One region of the Sporosarcina sp. P25 genome, then DNA from elsewhere that is predicted to be linked to it. Evidence: predicted binding sites of a transcription regulator. Region 1 holds the regulator's gene; the other holds the start of a gene.
The links. Region 1 encodes CtsR, which represses protease genes until heat stress. Its sites were predicted from a motif close to ATGGTCAATAAAGGTCAAACA; they were not measured.

Region 1 (4,413 bases):
CAGTCTTTTTTTGTCTACTTTTATTGGTTAACTAAATAATAAATTATGTTGACAATAAATGAGTTAACCGATATTATTTGTGAGGTAACTAATATAAAAAGAGGTGTCGTAATGACAATAGCAACAGAGAGACGACCGGTAAGTAGATTTAGCGCATTAACTATTGTCTACAGTGGGATGTTCGCAGCGTTAATGATGATTGGAGCGAATATTACATCCTTCGTGCCGTTTTTAGTAGTTGGTGGAGTACCCATCACATTGCAAACATTTTTCGCAATCTTATCAGGACTATTACTTGGCAGTCGTCTAGGTGCGTTATCGATGACGGTTTATATGTTAATAGGGCTAGCGGGCGCGCCGGTCTTCGCTAAATTTTCTGGAGGCTTCGGTCAGATCTTGAGTCCGACGTTTGGCTTTATTCTCACATTTATTCTGATCGCTTATGTAGCGGGAAAGATTGTAGAGCGAAAACACACCATGTCTGCTTTTATTACCGCAGCATTGGTCGCTACAGCAATCAACTATATACTAGGCACAAGTTGGATGTATTTTGCGTACAAGATGTGGGCTGCTGCACCCGACGTGTTTACCTATAAGATTGCTTGGCTATGGATGATGCCTCCACTGCCGAAAGATTTAATTCTTGCTGTATTGTCAGGCGTATTCGCGTTTAGAATGTCAAAACACTTGAAAGTGAGGCGTACGTTATAATGAACTACCAAAGATTGGCTACACAAGTACTTGAAGGTTATGTATTAACTGATGAGGAATCACTCGCAATATTAAATAGCCCAGATGAAGATTTACTATTATTACTGCACGCAACGTATTCAATTCGATCGCATTATTTTGGAAATAAAGTGAAGTTAAATATGATCATCAATACGAAATCAGGATTATGTCCAGAAAACTGTGGGTATTGCGCACAATCCATCATTTCAAAAGCACCTGTCGAAAAGTATGCGATGATGAAATCGGAAGAAATACTAGAAGGTGCAGAACGTGCTGCTGCTAATAAAGCGGGCACCTATTGCATTGTAGCAAGTGGACGGGGACCGCGTGACAGTGAACTGGACATTGTCATTGAGTCTGTTAAACAGATTAAAGAGAAACACAAAGGCATGACGGTATGTGCTTGTCTAGGTATTTTGAAACCAGGACAAGCGACTCGTTTGAAAGAGGCGGGAGTCGATCGCTACAACCACAACTTGAACACTTCTGCAGAGCATCACGAAAGTATTACTACATCGCATACATACGATGATCGGGTAAATACTGTAGGACTTGCCAAAGAAGCAGGCATATCTCCATGTTCAGGTGTCATCGTCGGCATGCGTGAAACAAAGCAAGATATCATCTCCATGGCGCGTAGCCTAAACGAACTGGATGCAGACTCAATACCTGTAAACTTCCTGCATGCAGTGGATGGAACTCCATTAGAAGGGACATCAGAACTGGAGCCACGTTACTGCTTAAAAGTCCTGTGTCTGTTCCGCTACATTAATCCTAGCAAAGAAATCCGCATCTCAGGTGGACGTGAAGTTAATCTAAGAAGCCTACAACCACTAGGCCTATACGCTGCGAACTCTATCTTTATCGGCGATTACCTCACAACAGCTGGCCAAGAAAACGATCAAGATCAAAAAATGCTTGAAGATATGGGCTTCGAAGTTGACTTGGAACCTTTGAACAAAGAACCCATCACTATTTAAATAAAATGAATAAAATTATTTGTATACTTTGTGACTGAAGACAATCCACTATAAGGATCTGTTCTTCAGTCTTTTACTATTCGTTTAGAATACACTATAGAAAGATTACAGTAGTTCACCATAAGTAGAAAGTACCCGTCTGGAACGTTGGACAACGGTGCTAACCTATCCGCCATGTTTTTGTCTCAAGACTAATTGAATAATCATTAGCTAAATGTGGCAACCTAGCAATAGGTTTTCTTTCGACGTAATAAGGTATACATATAAACAAATGAATTGCATCCCACCTAATTTCTGCGATACAATCAAGTCAAAGATAGTCAAAGTCAACTAGAAGATCGAGCGAAATGAGGTGACGAGATGCGTAATATTTCTGACATTATAGAAGGATATTTGAAGTCGATTATAGAAGAGGAAGATAGCGCTTCTATTGAAATCAAAAGAAATGAGATTGCCGAGAAATTCCAATGCGTACCATCACAAATCAATTACGTAATCAAAACCCGGTTTACAGTCGAAAGAGGCTACGCCGTAGAGTCTAAGCGAGGGGGCGGGGGCTATATCCGGATTTACAGGGTACGTACCAACTCCCGAAAGGATTTACTTGAACAAGCGTTGGAGATTTTAGAGAGTGAAGCGTCTTCTACTATGGCGGAAGATGTCATCATCCGTTTAATTGAAGAAGAAGTCATTACAGAACGTGAAGCTAAGTTGATGCTTGCTGCGGTGGGCCGTGCTACTTTGCGTTATATGTTACCTGAGCGGGATGCGTTACGTTCGCGTATTCTTCGCGCCATGTTAGTTACATTAATTTATGAAGAGATAGAATGAGGTGAATCTCAATGCTTTGTGAAAACTGTAAAGAACGACCAGCTACTGTAGTGTTTAAACAAGAGACCTTAAATGATAAAACTGAGCGCCATTTATGTGATAAATGTGCATTTTACTCGCAAACATTTTCATTCAGTCCGGATCAGGAACCGTTATCAATTCAACAATTTTTAGCACACTGGTTGGGCGGATCAGAATTATTCTCAGAACAAAAAGCCGATGAGAGATTACCGGATGGTCCGAAATGTCCGAATTGTGATTTGACCTTCCATCGTTTCCTTGACATCGGAAAGTTTGGTTGTGCTACATGTTACGTGGCATTCAGCGGACAGCTACCAAGGTTGTTTGCTAAATTGCATAATGGGCATACCCAACACCGCGGAAAAATTCCGGTTTCCCTTAATGAGCGTTTTGCTTTAAAGAAAAAACTAGAAGATATCCGTACGAAAATGCAGCAAGCTGTAGAAAATGAACGATTTGAAGAAGCGGCAACTTTGCGGGATGAGGCGAACCAGTTGAAACAGCAACTGTCCGACGGGGGTGATGATCAACATGTCATTTGAAAAATTCTTCAAACAAGAACTGACGGGTTGGATGGTGGCGGAAGGTGAGCATGCTGACATTGTCTTATCCACAAGAATCCGGCTAGCTCGTAATTTACAAGATCATCTATTTCCTATAAATGCTTCACAAGAAGATGCAAACCGTGTAAGCCAAACGTTGAATCAAGCAGTCGAGACGATGCAGGATCACCACTTCACAGGCACCACGATGAAAGATTTGTCACCACTTGAAAGACAAATTTTAGTCGAGAAACACTTGGTCAGTCCGCAATTGATCAATCCTAAAAAACATGGATCGGTTTTGCTGTCGGAAGATGAAACGATCAGTATTATGGTGAATGAAGAAGATCATATTCGCATTCAATGTATTTATCCAGGCTTTCAAATAGATCAGGCATATGAGCATGCTGATCAAGTGGATAGCGAACTGGAAGTGAATTTGAACTATGCCTTCGATGAAACATTCGGCTATTTGACAAGTTGTCCATCTAACACAGGTACAGGAATGCGCGCTTCTGTCATGATGCATTTACCTGCATTAACTATCACTAAGCAAATCGAGCGAATTATTCCTGCGATATCAAGGCTTGGAATGGTCGTACGTGGAAGTTACGGAGAGGGCAGTGAAGCGCTAGGCAATATTTATCAAGTTTCCAATCAAATTACACTTGGCAAATCAGAAGAGGAAATACTGAAGGACTTAGGGAGTATTTCAAAGCGTTTGATTGCGCATGAAAAGAAATCCCGTGAATTATTATTGGCTAAGTCAGAAGTTCACTTAGAGAATAGATTATTTAGAGCACTTGGCACACTGACTCATTCGCGGATTTTACCATCAGCGGAGGCGGCAAAATGTTTGTCTGACGTCCGTTTGGGTATTGATTTAGGTATCATTGAAAATATTGATATGAACATTTTGAATGAATTGATGATTTTCATGCAACCAGGTTTTCTCCAACAATACGCGGAGACAGAGTTAACATCTGATGAACGAGATATTCTTCGTGCACAATTATTCCGGGATCGGCTAGGCGTAGTACGATCTGCTACACAAAAAAAAGACAGTGATCCGTTATGAGCAAAGTTTTTGCAAGAAAGACTCATAGCATTTATAATTAATCAAAGATAGTCAAAGTCAATATGCGAATTAGGTTGTATCGCGAACTGACATGAATATATATAGTTATATGAAACAAAGCATGGATGCGTTATTTTGCATAACATAGAATATAGTCCACTGATGAAGGAAAGAGGGGAATGGATATGATGTTTAATCGATTTACACAACGTGCACAAAAAGTTTTACA
Region 2 (4,413 bases), on a different contig from region 1:
AGAACGTAGAAGGCGGATAGATATGAAAATCGCCGAAGAGGGGGAATATCATGTCTTTTGCATCTAAAACGAAAAAAGAACTGACGCAGATTGAGACGGATGATTGCTGTACGAAAGCAGAAATTGCGGCATTCATACGGATGAATGGTGTTATGTCTTTTTCAAATAAACAACTTAGTCTTGATGTTCAAACGGAAAATGCCTCTATTGCGCGTCGTCTGTATTCAAATGTGAAGGCGTTATATCCATATAAAGTGGAATTGCTTGTACGCAAAAAAATGCGTTTAAAGAAAAATAATGTCTATATTTGCCGGATTCGTGATGGAGCCAAGCACTTGTTGGAGGAACTATCCATCATGACGCATGACTTCCAAATGATTAATACGATCGATCCACAGCTCATTGAAAAAGACTGCTGTGCACGCGCATACTTACGGGGAGCTTTCCTGGCAGGAGGTTCCGTTAATAACCCGGAGACGTCTTCTTATCACTTGGAAGTCTTCTCGAGCTATCAAGAACATAGTCAATCACTTGTTGAGTTGATGAACCATTTTCATTTGAACGCAAAATCTATTGAACGTAAAAAAGGATTTATCGCGTATCTAAAAGAAGCAGAAAAAATATCCGATTTCTTAGGCATCATCGGTGCACATGTATCCCTTATGAAGTTTGAGGATGTGCGGATTATGCGGGATATGCGCAACAGTGTGAATCGGCTAGTGAATTGTGAAACCGCGAATCTGAATAAAACGATCGGTGCGGCACAAAGGCAAGTAGAAAATATTAAGTTGATTGAGCGCACGATTGGGTTAGATCAATTACCGGAACGTCTGCAAGAGATTGCTCAATTACGTGTTACTCATCAAGATGTGACGCTAAAAGAGCTAGGCGAGCTGGTAACGGGTACTCCGGTTAGTAAATCGGGTGTCAATCATCGTTTGCGTAAGATTGAAGAAATCGCAGATCGATTACGGTAAATTATTAGTAGATCCTTCTTAAGAAGAGGAAGAAAAGGAGCACACAATATGGTAGAAAAAACAGTGAAAGTAGGAATTAAACCTGGTTTGCAAGCGAGGCAGGCGGCATTATTTGTACAGGAGGCCAATAAGTATACGGCTGATATTTATTTGAAGAAGGATAATCGTCAGGTGAATGCGAAGAGTATCATGGGGATTATGAGTTTGGCGATTGCGAAGGGGACGGAGATCACGTTGATTACAGACGGGATTGATGAAGATTTGGCTCTTCAGAATTTGGCTGAGATAGTGGAAGATGAGCAGTAAGTTGAATAGGGGTGGCGATGACCTTGTGGGGTTTCGTCATCTTTTTTTGTTTTTGGCTTAGTGAGGGAAGCCGTTGATCTGCGTTTTAGGCGGACGCTTTCCTGCGGGCATGGCTTGAGCCTCCTCGTCACTGCGTTCCTGCGGGGTCTCAAGGCTCATGCTTTTCCCGCGGGAGTCGCCGCCTAAAACACAGATCACCTAGTTTACGTTTCTTTCTGGAGTTAGAAAGCCGGTACATTTGTTTGGTAAAGATTAATCCTAAACCCAAATCCATATAAGAATACAAAATAAAAAGGTTGTCACGGAAGGCCATTTGGCTTTCCGGACAACCTATGGTTATTATTTCTTTTCGATTTCGTTGCGTTCTAGAACGTGGTCGATTAGGCCGTATTCTTTAGCGCGTTCGGCAGTCATGAAGTTATCGCGGTCTGTATCTTTTGCGATGACGTCGATTGGCTGACCTGTGCGATCTGAAAGGATTTGGTTTAGTTTTTCACGTAGGTGCAAGATGCGTTTTGCAGCAATTTCGATCTCAGTTGCCTGACCTTGTGCGCCACCTAGTGGTTGATGGATCATTACTTCTGCGTTTGGCAAAGCGTAACGTTTACCTTCTGTACCAGCTGTTAGCAAAAATGCACCCATAGATGCTGCCATCCCTACACAGATTGTGCGGATGTCTGGTTTGATATATTGCATTGTATCGTAGATTGCCATACCTGCTGTGATACTTCCACCTGGGCTGTTAATGTAAATGGAGATATCTTTTTCTGGATCTTCAGCTTCCAAGAATAGCAATTGTGCAACGATAGAGTTTGCCACGTTGTCGTCACTGCCGCTCCCGAGCATGATAATACGATCTTTCAATAGACGAGAGTAGATGTCGTACGCTCGCTCACCACGGTTTGTTTGTTCAATAACTGTAGGAATTAGATTCAATTAGACTTCCTCCTTTAATCACTTCATAATATTCGTTCCGTTGAAATCATTTCGTATTTCAACTATAACTGTATTTTACCTATTAAGGTCAACAAAGGTCAAATCATTTGCCTTAAAAATACACATTGCTTTTCATTATATTCTACGATATAATGGAAGATGTCTCTTACAGAAGAAAAGCTTTTTTCTGTAGTCGAGTAAATTATAGTTAAAGCTTGATACTACACGTTTAGTCCTCGTGGTGCAATGGATAGCACGCAAGCCTCCGAAGCTTGAAATGTGGGTTCGACTCCCGCCGAGGGCATCATAGTGAAGCGTTTGAACAGTTCGCATTTTGCGATCATGTTCAAACGCTTTTTTATGTTCGGATTTCTATTGCTCACGACTTTCTATTCTACATTTTCCCCGCATAGACCTTCTTTTAAACTTCATTGTTAAATATCTCTTGGCAGTCTTTAGTCTCGTATGGGTATTCCACAGTCAGAAAATGTTCTTTCTCTTGCGTAAAATGAGGGGAGACAAACAGGCTTTCTTTGTCTAACTGACAATCATTTTAAGAAACCGAAAGCCACCACCATAACCCCGTCAGCGTAATGAGAAGTGTAGGCACGGTCAATACAACACCTACTTTAAAATAATATCCCCATGAAATGCGCACACCTTTTAACGATAGCACATGCAACCAAAGCAACGTCGCAAGCGATCCGATCGGTGTCATCTTCGGACCTAAATCAGACCCGATCACATTCGCATAAATCAAAGCTTCCCGAACATTAGGCGGAACCGAGGCATCCTGGATCGCTAACGCATCAATCATCACAGTCGGCATATTATTCATGATCGACGACAGGATGGCTGCGATAAAGCCCATGCTAATCGTTGCAACATACAAGCCATGACTTGATGTCCACTCGATCAAGCCTGTCAATATAGACGTTAATCCTGCATTGCGCAACCCATAGACGACTACGTACATCCCGATGGAAAAGAATACGATAGCCCATGGTGCTCCTTTGATGACCGTTTTAGTCTGCACCGCTTCGCTCGTCCTCGCGATCAGCAAGAATACGATCGCAATGGAACCCGCGATGAAGGAGACGGGTAAACCTAGTGATTCGCTTATGAAGTAACCGAACAGTAATACGCCGAGTACTACCCAGGAAATGCGGAACATTTTATGGTCCCGTATCGCGCTGGCGGGTGTTCGCAACAACTTTTCATCAAAACGTTTCGGTATAGATTTACGGAAATACATATACAATACGAGAATACTTGCGCCGAGACTGAAGAAGTTCGGGACAATCATCCGGCTTGCGTATTCAGCGAAACCGATACCGAAGAAATCGGCAGAGACGATGTTCACGAGATTACTAACGACAAGTGGCAGAGAAGTAGTATCCGCAATGAATCCCGACGCCATGACAAAGGGTAAGATCATCTTTTCTTTGAAATCAAGTGCACGCACCATTGCGAGGACAACGGGAGTGAGTATTAATGCGGCCCCATCATTAGCAAAGAAAGCCGACACACCGGCGCCAAGTAGGATGACTAGTAAAAACATTCGCACGCCGCTTCCTTTTGCAAAGCGCGCCATATGTAATGCAGACCACTCGAAAAATCCAATTTCATCGAGGATCAATGAAATGATAATCAGCGCGACGAATGTCAATGTAGCATTCCATACGATAGATGTTACGTCGATGACATCAGTAAAACTAACAACGCCCGCAAGTAGAGCGAGAACTGCCCCAGCGATGGCAGACCAGCCGATCGATAGGTTGCGTGGCTGCCAAATAACAAAGACTAGTGTGAGGAGAAATATAAGAGAAGCTAGTATTATTTGCATGGGTTCTCCTCCTTGCTACATTCAATAGTAGGAACCGGTAATAGTTTCAATAATTCCAGTAATAACAAGTAGCGGGGATGGGAGCTATTAAGTGACCAATATACCCAGCGTCCGCGTCGTTCATTCAGTACGATTTCATCACTTTTTAGTCTGTGCATATGCTGACTAATTGCAGGTTGTGATACATCTAGTAGAGTATTTAAATCACAAATGCATAAAGGCTTTTGCTCCAATGCTTTCAACAATTGTAATCGGGATTGATCCCCAATTGTTTTTAAGTAACGTTCCATTTGCTCAGGGTTCATAAAATTCTCCTTTATTTTTAGTATCTATATCATATAAGTCCAG

Region 2: clpP (ATP-dependent Clp endopeptidase proteolytic subunit ClpP) is a predicted target of CtsR. The motif match lies at 2,304-2,324, and genes of this name have one in related genera.

The regions. Positions count from the first base shown of each region.
Region 1 is NZ_PDYV01000002.1:252,625-257,037, forward strand. It holds gene CSV70_RS02975 (biotin transporter BioY) at 112-711, shown strand; gene bioB (biotin synthase BioB) at 711-1,712, shown strand; gene CSV70_RS02985 (CtsR family transcriptional regulator) at 2,073-2,543, shown strand; gene CSV70_RS02990 (UvrB/UvrC motif-containing protein) at 2,555-3,106, shown strand; gene mcsB (protein-arginine kinase McsB) at 3,096-4,184, shown strand; partial or broken gene CSV70_RS03000 (ATP-dependent Clp protease ATP-binding subunit) at 4,370-4,413, shown strand, end outside.
Region 2 is NZ_PDYV01000008.1:90,663-95,075, reverse strand. It holds gene CSV70_RS09025 (gluconeogenesis factor YvcK family protein) at 1-9, shown strand, start outside; gene whiA (DNA-binding protein WhiA) at 51-977, shown strand; gene CSV70_RS09015 (HPr family phosphocarrier protein) at 1,026-1,283, shown strand; gene clpP (ATP-dependent Clp endopeptidase proteolytic subunit ClpP) at 1,623-2,219, opposite strand; tRNA gene CSV70_RS09005 (tRNA-Arg) at 2,452-2,523, shown strand; gene CSV70_RS09000 (arsenic transporter) at 2,773-4,065, opposite strand; gene CSV70_RS08995 (ArsR/SmtB family transcription factor) at 4,056-4,370, opposite strand.